Regions from separate parts of the Nocardioides cavernaquae genome, predicted to be linked through region 2. Evidence: predicted binding sites of a transcription regulator. Region 2 holds the regulator's gene; the other holds the start of a gene.
The links. Region 2 encodes LexA, which represses DNA repair genes until DNA is damaged. Its sites were predicted from a motif close to TCGAACANNTGTTCGA; they were not measured.
Positions count from the first base shown of each region.

Region 1: a site for LexA is predicted at 1,047-1,062, ahead of D4739_RS14855 (HNH endonuclease signature motif containing protein). Genes of this name have one in related genera too.

Region 1 is NZ_QYRP01000002.1:3,086,817-3,090,816, forward strand. It holds gene aroC (chorismate synthase) at 1-504, opposite strand, end outside; gene D4739_RS14850 (DUF6584 family protein) at 630-872, shown strand; gene D4739_RS14855 (HNH endonuclease signature motif containing protein) at 1,076-2,437, shown strand; gene D4739_RS14860 (hypothetical protein) at 2,427-2,678, opposite strand; gene D4739_RS14865 (prepilin peptidase) at 2,703-3,401, opposite strand; gene D4739_RS14870 (shikimate dehydrogenase) at 3,398-4,000, opposite strand, start outside.
Region 2 is NZ_QYRP01000002.1:1,980,166-1,984,165, forward strand. It holds gene D4739_RS09650 (alkaline phosphatase D family protein) at 1-666, opposite strand, end outside; gene D4739_RS09655 (M15 family metallopeptidase) at 806-1,738, opposite strand; gene lexA (transcriptional repressor LexA) at 1,792-2,511, opposite strand; gene D4739_RS09665 (LysM peptidoglycan-binding domain-containing protein) at 2,970-3,332, opposite strand; gene D4739_RS09670 (lysoplasmalogenase) at 3,568-4,000, opposite strand, start outside.

The DNA.
Region 1 (4,000 bases), 1.1 Mb from region 2:
GATCACGTGGCTGACGATGCGGGCACCGGTCGCCTGCTCGAGGAAGTTGCTGGCCACGCGACCGAGAGCCACACGGGCGGCGGTCTCGCGAGCGGACGCGCGCTCCAGGATCGGGCGGGCCTCGTCGAAGTCGTACTTCTGCATGCCGACCAGGTCGGCGTGGCCCGGACGTGGCCGGGTCAGCTTGGCATTGCGGCCGGTCTCCTTGAGCAGGGACGGGTCGACCGGGTCGGCCGACATCACGGTCTCCCACTTGGGCCACTCGGTGTTGCCGACCACCAGCGCGATCGGACCACCCTGCGTCTTGCCGTGGCGGACGCCACCGGTGATCGTGACCTCGTCCTGCTCGAACTTCATCCGCGCGCCGCGGCCATAGCCCAGGCGCCTTCGGGCGAGGGAGTCGGCGATGTCGTCGGTCGTCACCTCGACGTGTGCCGGGAGACCTTCGAGAATTGCGGTGAGCGACGGTCCGTGGGACTCGCCCGCAGTGAGCCAGCGAAGCATGGGGACAGTCTTTCATGCGTACGCCGCCGGGCCGGCGCCGCGCTGTCGTCGCGAGACTTGCGGCCCGGCCGGAGGGTTGCGGCAAACCCGTAGCGGGCCCAAGGGCAGGCTGCGAGGATCCCTCCGTGACCGATGCCCTCGCGCGTGCCCGCGCTGATCTCGCCGCGGGCCGCCCCTGGAAGGCGCGCGACCGCCTCACCGGTCTGCTTACCGTGCGGCAGGACCCCGAGCTGCTCGATCTCCTCGCCACCGTCCACTTCGAGATGCAGGACCTGCCTGCTGCGGGAGCGTTGTGGTTCGCGACCGGGCGAACTGACGCTGACGCCCTTGAGGCAATCGCGGCCAGGCTGGCGATGCAACCGGGATAGCAATCGGCTGCGTGCTGATCGCCATCGTCGCCTGCCTACTCCTGCTGATCCTGATCGGCATCTGGACCGTCGCAGGGTGGATCTGACCCTCAGGACAGTCCCGGGTCATCGAGGGCGCGACAGCCTCGCTACGGCCTCTCCGCGAGCCATTTGGGCGTGGACAAAGGGTTGCCTTCGAACAGGTGTTCGATTTAGAATGAGGCATGGCTCGGGCCTCGGAAACCACCGCCATCGGCGGCACCCACGACACCGACCTCGGCACCGCCGGGGCGGTCCTTGACGCTGTCGGAGTCCTGCGGATCACCGCCGACCGCGCCGAAGCACTCCTCCTCGCCCGCGCCTGCGACTGGGCCGACCTCCACCCCGCCGACGACCCCGCAGACGCCGCATGGGAGGCCCGTCCCGCGTTCGACGACACCCGCGACCAGACCGTCGACGAGCCCAGCTACGACGTCCCGTCGGTGCGGTGGACCGCGATCCCCGAGTTCGCCGCCCGCCTCGGCATCCCCACCGGCTCCGGCCAGCAGCTGATCCTGGAGTCCCTCGAGACCCGCCACCGCCTCCCCCGCCTCTGGGCCCGCGTCCAGGCCGGGCAAGTCCAGGCCTGGCGCGCCCGCCGCATCGCCTCACGCACCCTGCACGAGCCCGCCGACGTCGCCGAGTCCGTCGACAAGGAGATCGCCTCCATCGCCCAACGCGTCGGACTGGTCACCATCGACCGACTCATCGACGAAGCCCTCCTCCGACTCCACCCCGAAGAGGCCGAGCTGCGCCGCGAGCAGGCCCGCGAACACCGCCGCGTCGAGCTGCACACCGACGGCACTGCCGACGGGATCGCGCACATCGACATCACCACCGACACCCTCGACGCCCTCGACTTCGACTCCGCGGTCGCCGCCATCGCCCACCGCCTCGGCGAGCAAGGCGACACCGACCCCCTCGACGTACGCCGCGCCAAGGCCGTCGGCATCCTCGCCGACCCCGAAGCCGCCCTCGCCATCCTCACCGACCAGCCCGCGCAGCCCCCGGCCGACGCAGGGCAGCCCGCGGAGCCCGAGCGGCCCGGCCGACCGGCACGCCCCCGCAAGCAGATCGTGCTCCACGTCCACCTCTCCGAGGCCGCGATCACCGGCACCGAACCCGTCGGACGCCTCGACACCACCCGGACCCCCGTCCTGCGCGAAACCATCCGCGCATGGGCCGGCCGCGACGACATCAATCTGACTGTCGTGCCCGTTATCGACCTCAACGACGACGTGCAGGTCGGGCAATACGAGATCCCCGACCGCATCAAACGCAGAGTCGAACTCACCCGACCCACCTGCGCCCACCCCTGGTGCAACCGCACAGCCGAACACTGCGACAAGGACCACGTCGTGCCCTACGACTCCGGCGGATCCACCTCCACCGACAACCTCGCCCCACTCTGCAGGCGACATCACCGCCTCAAGACCCTCACCGCATGGGACTACGAAATCCTCCCGCCCGCCACCTACCTGTGGACCTCACCCCACGGCCGCAAGTACCTCGTCGACAACACCGGCACCACCGACGTCACGCCCTGACGTGCCCAACGTGGGCGTGACGGGCGCGCCGCCACGTGCGGAGAAACGCCTGATGCACCAGCACACCGATCGCTGCGTTCACAACAGCCAGCGCGGCGCCGCCAACCAGGGTTTCCCCATCGGCGAAGGTGGCCGCATCGGACGCCACCAGCATGAGTGGCCAGATAGAGACCGCAACCGCGAGGGCGATCCACGGCCACTTGCCGAGGGCCAGGCCGAGCAGCAACATCGTCGGGATCATCGCGACCACCTCTCGGCGACAACGCTACGCCGGGTAGACGCTCCAGAGGACCCCCACGAGCACGCCGAGCAGCATGAACGGTCCGAAGGGGTACATGCGGTCGGTGGTCAGCCTCAGCAACCGCATGGGCACCCAGGCAACGACGCCGAGCACGAACCCGGCGTACGCCCCGGCCATCAGCGCGGGCATCCCCACGAACCCGAGGGCCAGGCCGATCAGGCCGGAGAGGCGTACGTCGCCGTAGCCCATGCCGGGCGTGAATCGCCACAGCAGCCAGTAGAGCCCGCCGAGGATCAGCCAGCCGATCGCGGCGGCGATGATCCGCTTCGGCTCCCAGGAGAGCAGCGCGGCGACGACGATGAGCGTGCCGACGATGAGGTATGACGGGCCGATGAGCGCCGTGGGCAGCAGACGCGTGCGCCAGTCGATATAGGCGAGCGCGACGCCGACCGGGCACAGGTACACGAGGAACAGCAGCGCCCAGTGCCAGCCGAGCGCTCCGCCGAGGACCGCGCCGGACAGGCCGCTGGCGAGTGCGCACTGCCAGGCCAGCCCGGGGCGGGCGGCCAGCTCGGCGTACGGGATCTTCTCCTCGGATCCGGAGGGCGGCTCGGGCAGGATCGCGATGACACGCGGGACGAACCATCCGGCGGTTGCGGCCACGAGCGCGCACACGAGCGCAGCGGTGACGTCGAACGTGCCCCAGGGCAGGCCGACGGTCATTGCGACCTCGCGGCGAGTTCCACCTCGCCGGCGGTGCGCATGGCCTCCAGTGGCGCAGGCTCCCCGGTGAAGAGTGCGAACTGCAGCGCGGCCTGGTGCACGAGCAGGTCGAGGCCGCCGACGAGGACGCGCTCCGACGCCAGCGCTGCGCGGGCCAGCGGGGTGGGCCACGGGTGGTAGAGCACTTCGAAGACGACGGGGACCTCGCTGCAGCGACCCACCAGGGCGTTGTCCTGGGCCGTGGCGGGGATCGTCGAGACGACGACCTCACCTTCGGCGAAGTCCTCAGTCAGCGAGCCGACGATCACCGACGGAGCCGACGCGTGCCGGCGGATCGCGTCGACCGTCTCGGCCGCGCGCTCCGGCGAGCGGACCAGGAGCCTGATCTCGGTCGCGCCCAGGTCGCAGAGCGCCAGCCCGGCCGACGTCGCCGTCGCGCCGCCGCCCAGGATCGTGGCGACGCGCACCGGCCCGGAGTAGTGCTCGCGGATCGCGGCCGCGGCCCCCGGGATGTCGGTGTTGTCCGCGGTCACGCCCTCGGTGTTGAGGAGCAGGGTGTTGGCCGCGCCCGCAAGACGGGCCCGGTCGGAGACGTTCTC
Region 2 (4,000 bases):
GTAGTCGGCGAGCGTGACCATCTCGCGCGCCGGCGAGTGAGGCCGGATGTCGACCTCGTCCTTGCCGTAGCCGTACTGGCCGGGGCCGTACTCGTAGAGGTAGTCACCCAGGTGCAGGATCGCGTGCAGGTCCTCGCGCGCTGCGAGGTGGCGGTATGCCGAGAACCAGCCAGCCTGCAGGTTGGCGCAGCTCACGACACCGAGCCGCAGGTTCTCCACGCTGCTGCCAGCCGCGGGCGCCGTACGCGTGCGACCGACCGGGCTGCGCACGCCGCTGTAGCTGAACCGGAAGTAGTACGTCGTCGCGGCGGCGAGGCCGGTCGCGTCCACCTTGACCGTGTGGTCGCGGGCCGGGCTGGTCGACTGGTTGCCCGAGGCGACGATGGTCGTGAACGCGGCGTCGCGCGCGACCTGCCAGGTCACCGTGATCGACGGACCCACGCCGGAGCCGGGAAGGCTCGTCGCGGTCGGGGTGACGCGGGTCCAGAGGACGACCGCGCCGGGCAGCGGGTCACCGGAGGCGACGCCGTGCTGAAAGTAGGCGGACGTGGCGGCCGAGGCTGCACCAGTCGTGATGGCCGTGGTGGCGGCGACAGCAGCGGCTGTGGCCGCGGTGCCCTTGATCAGTGCGCGACGGCCGAGCTGGCCCGAGTTCGTGGGATTCACATCAGTTTGAACGGCGTCGCGGGGGATCGGTGACGGGTGCAGGTGTGTGAGCACGCCCCGTTCACCGAAGGTTCGCCCCGGCGTTGTCCGTCGACACGGCGCAAGTTCGGCGTCGACACGGCGCAAGTTCGGCGATGGCTCAGCGGTTGTTGAGGCTGAAGTGGTGCCGGTCCTTGAGCGAGTTCCAGTAGCCGCCCCACTCCCAGCCGACCGACGCGAACGCGCGGATCACCGGGCCGCCGGTCAGGATCATGCCGGGGCGGACATTCGTCCGGTCGATGTACGCCGATGCGAGCTCTGGCAGGACCAGGTCGCCCTTCGTGTACGGGTTCTGGAACTGGTTGACGTCCACCGCCAGCCCGTAGGCGTGCTGGCTGAAGTGGGTTGATCCGACGGAGGGCCGGCACACGAAGGCGCTGGTGTTGTTGCCGTCTCCGGTGGGGGCGGCGTCGAGCTCGTCGCGCCGGGTCACCCGCATCTCCTCGAGCGGGAACTTGGCGCGCCAGAGCTGCCGAAAGACCTTGACCATGTCCTGTGCCACGTCGGCGTTGACCAGCAGCTCGCCGGTGTGGCGTGCGCCGTCGAACCCGCGGAAGGCGAGCTGCACCCAGGCCAGGTCGCTCGCCGAGACGGGGCAGCCCTCCACCCAGGTCGAGCGTGCGATCACGTCGGCGGGGGCCGGACTGACGACGTGCGAGGCGAACCCGTCCCCGGGGAGCATCGGCAACGTGTCGGGCAGTGTGAAGCGGCGATTGCGCAGGACCCGTGGCGTTGCCTGGATCTCCCCGAAGCCGTCGGCGGTCTCCGGCAGGGGCCGCTTCCCGAGCCAGGCGGGCGCGACAGTGCCCGGCGCAGGCGGTGCGGGTGCCGATGGCGCTGCCGGTCCGGTCGGTGACGGAGTCGGAGCAGCAGGTGCGCTCGGCGTACCTCCCGTAGCGGGTGCTCCCGGAGATGCGGGCGCGGGCGGCGGCCCGTCCTCGCGGAGCAGCGGCTCGCACGCGGACAGCGCGGCGCTCAAGGCCAGCGCCGCACACGTGAGGCGGACGGCTCCGAAATGCGAACGACGGGTCACGTCGGCCAGCGTAGGCCTCCGTGACCCGTCGTCCTCCCGACGGTGGGGGAAAATCAGACCCGGCGAAGCACCGCGGTCACGATGCCCAGGATCGAGGCGTGGGTGCCGTCGATGGGGTCGTAGGCCTCGTTGTGGGGGAGCAGCCACACGTGGCCGTCCTTCTTCTGGAACGTCTTCACCGTCGCCTCGCCGTCGAGCAGCGCCGCGACCATGTCGCCGTTGTTGGCGGTCGGCTGCTGGCGGATCACGACGTAGTCACCGCTGCAGATCGCCGCGTCGATCATCGAGTCACCCGAGACCTCGAGCAGGAAGAGCGTGCCGTCGCCGACCAGGCTCCGCGGCAGCGGGAAGACCTCCTCGATGCGCTCCTCGGCGAGGATCGGGCCGCCCGCCGCGATCCGCCCCACGATCGGCACGTAGGTCGCTGCAGGCATCGAGTCGCCGATGCCGGTCTCGTCGTACGACGTCTCGTCGGCCGCGCCGATCGAGCGCCGCGCCGCGAGCACCTCGGGCAGGAACACCTCGAGCGCGCGCGGACGGTTGGGGTCACGCTTGATGAAGCCCTTCTGCTCGAGCACCTTCAGCTGGTGGGACACCGAGCTGGAGCTGGTCAGCCCGACCAGGTCGCCGATCTCGCGCATGCTCGGCGGGTAGCCACGGTCCTCGAGGGAGTCGCGGATGACGTTGAGGATGCGCTGCTGACGCGGAGTCAGCCCGGTCGCATCCGGTGGGCCGTCGGGGAACTCGGAGACCTTGTGCGGAGGAGTCGCCATCGTCGTGTGCCTTACGTCGTGGGCTGGGCGGGTGTCTCCAACGTATCCGGATTCACGCGGGTGTTCAAACACCTGTTCGAACGGCGTGTCGGGGCGGGGTGGGGATCTTGGGCTGCGTTGGGTGTGGCTGGGGCGGCTCCTGCGCGGCAACGCCGTCGCTGTCGGCGCGGCAGACTCAGCCGCCCACTCGCGCGCTCTGGCCGCAGCCGACTTTTACGCTCCGTGCGCCGTCGCGCATCCGCCGCGCGCCGGCGACCCAGCCCGCCCGCGTCCCCGCCACCGTGTGCCGCAGCCGCCCCGGCCATCCAACGAAGCGCCGTGTCGACGGAAAATGCGAAACGGGGGCGGAGCCCAAGTGGACTCCGCCCCCGTGTCTTCCCCATCTCACGCACCGGGGTCGAAGCGGCGCGCAAGAACTTGCCGCGGCGGAGTCACCAGCGCCCCGCCGCGCGTCTGTGTCAGCCGACCGGAACGAAGAGCTCCTGGCCGGCGTAGAGCATCGGCTCGTCGAGGGCGTTGAGCTTCTCGATGGAGTCGATCATGGCGCGGACCTCGCCGTCGTCGGCGCGGTCGGCCGCGATCTGCCAGAGCGTCTGGCCGGGGGTGACCACGATGCGCTCGGTGGCGAGCGGGGCGCCGCCCTGCTCGGAGTTGGCGCTGGACCCACTGGCCAGCACGAAGGCGACGGTGGCGGCGAACAGCAGCGCCAGCACGAAGACCGTCAGGCGACCGCGTCGGGTGAGCCGCAGCTGCGGGGCAGCGGGGCGGGCGACGCGGACGGGACGGGCGGCGTACGTGGGGGAGAAGCTGATCGTGCTCATCGTGGACCTCCGGGGAAGAGTCGGTCGGGGTGACGAGCGAATGTCTACAGACGACCACCGACAACCTTCGCCGGAGCTGGCCCTCGATCAGACGTTCGATCGAACACATGTACGAAGTTAGATCATGTGTTCGAACGATGCAAGCACTTGTTCGAAAAAAGATTCGACCGTGTCGAAGGCCACTCGAGCGACACGAGCCCGACACCCCCGGAGGGCCAAAGCGGAACGGCAGGCCTCAGGCGCGGGTGGCGGCCTCTGCCAGCAGGAACTGCGCGCCGGTGTAGGTCGCCATGACCGCTCCTTCGAGCGCGGGCGGCGGGTCGCTGAGCACGAACTTCCGCAGGCCGAGCAACGAGTCCGACGTCAGGAAGGCCAGGCCGCCGAGCCCGGCCAGCGCCCGGGCGGAGGGGCGGATCGAGGGGGAGAGGTGGCCGGACGCGATCGCCATCGACGTCAGCGACAACGAGTACGCCGCGACCGCAGCGCCCTGCGCCGGGTCACGCCGACCTGCGCGCACCGCATTGACCGGCGCCGCCACTGCCCACAGCACAGCGAGCGCGCGGGTCCTCCGCGACGCGAAGAGCGGCGAGGTGGAGCGCTGCGCCATGAACCCGGCCACGTAGGAGGCGTGGCCGACCGCGAACGCCGCCGACCCCACGAAGAACGGC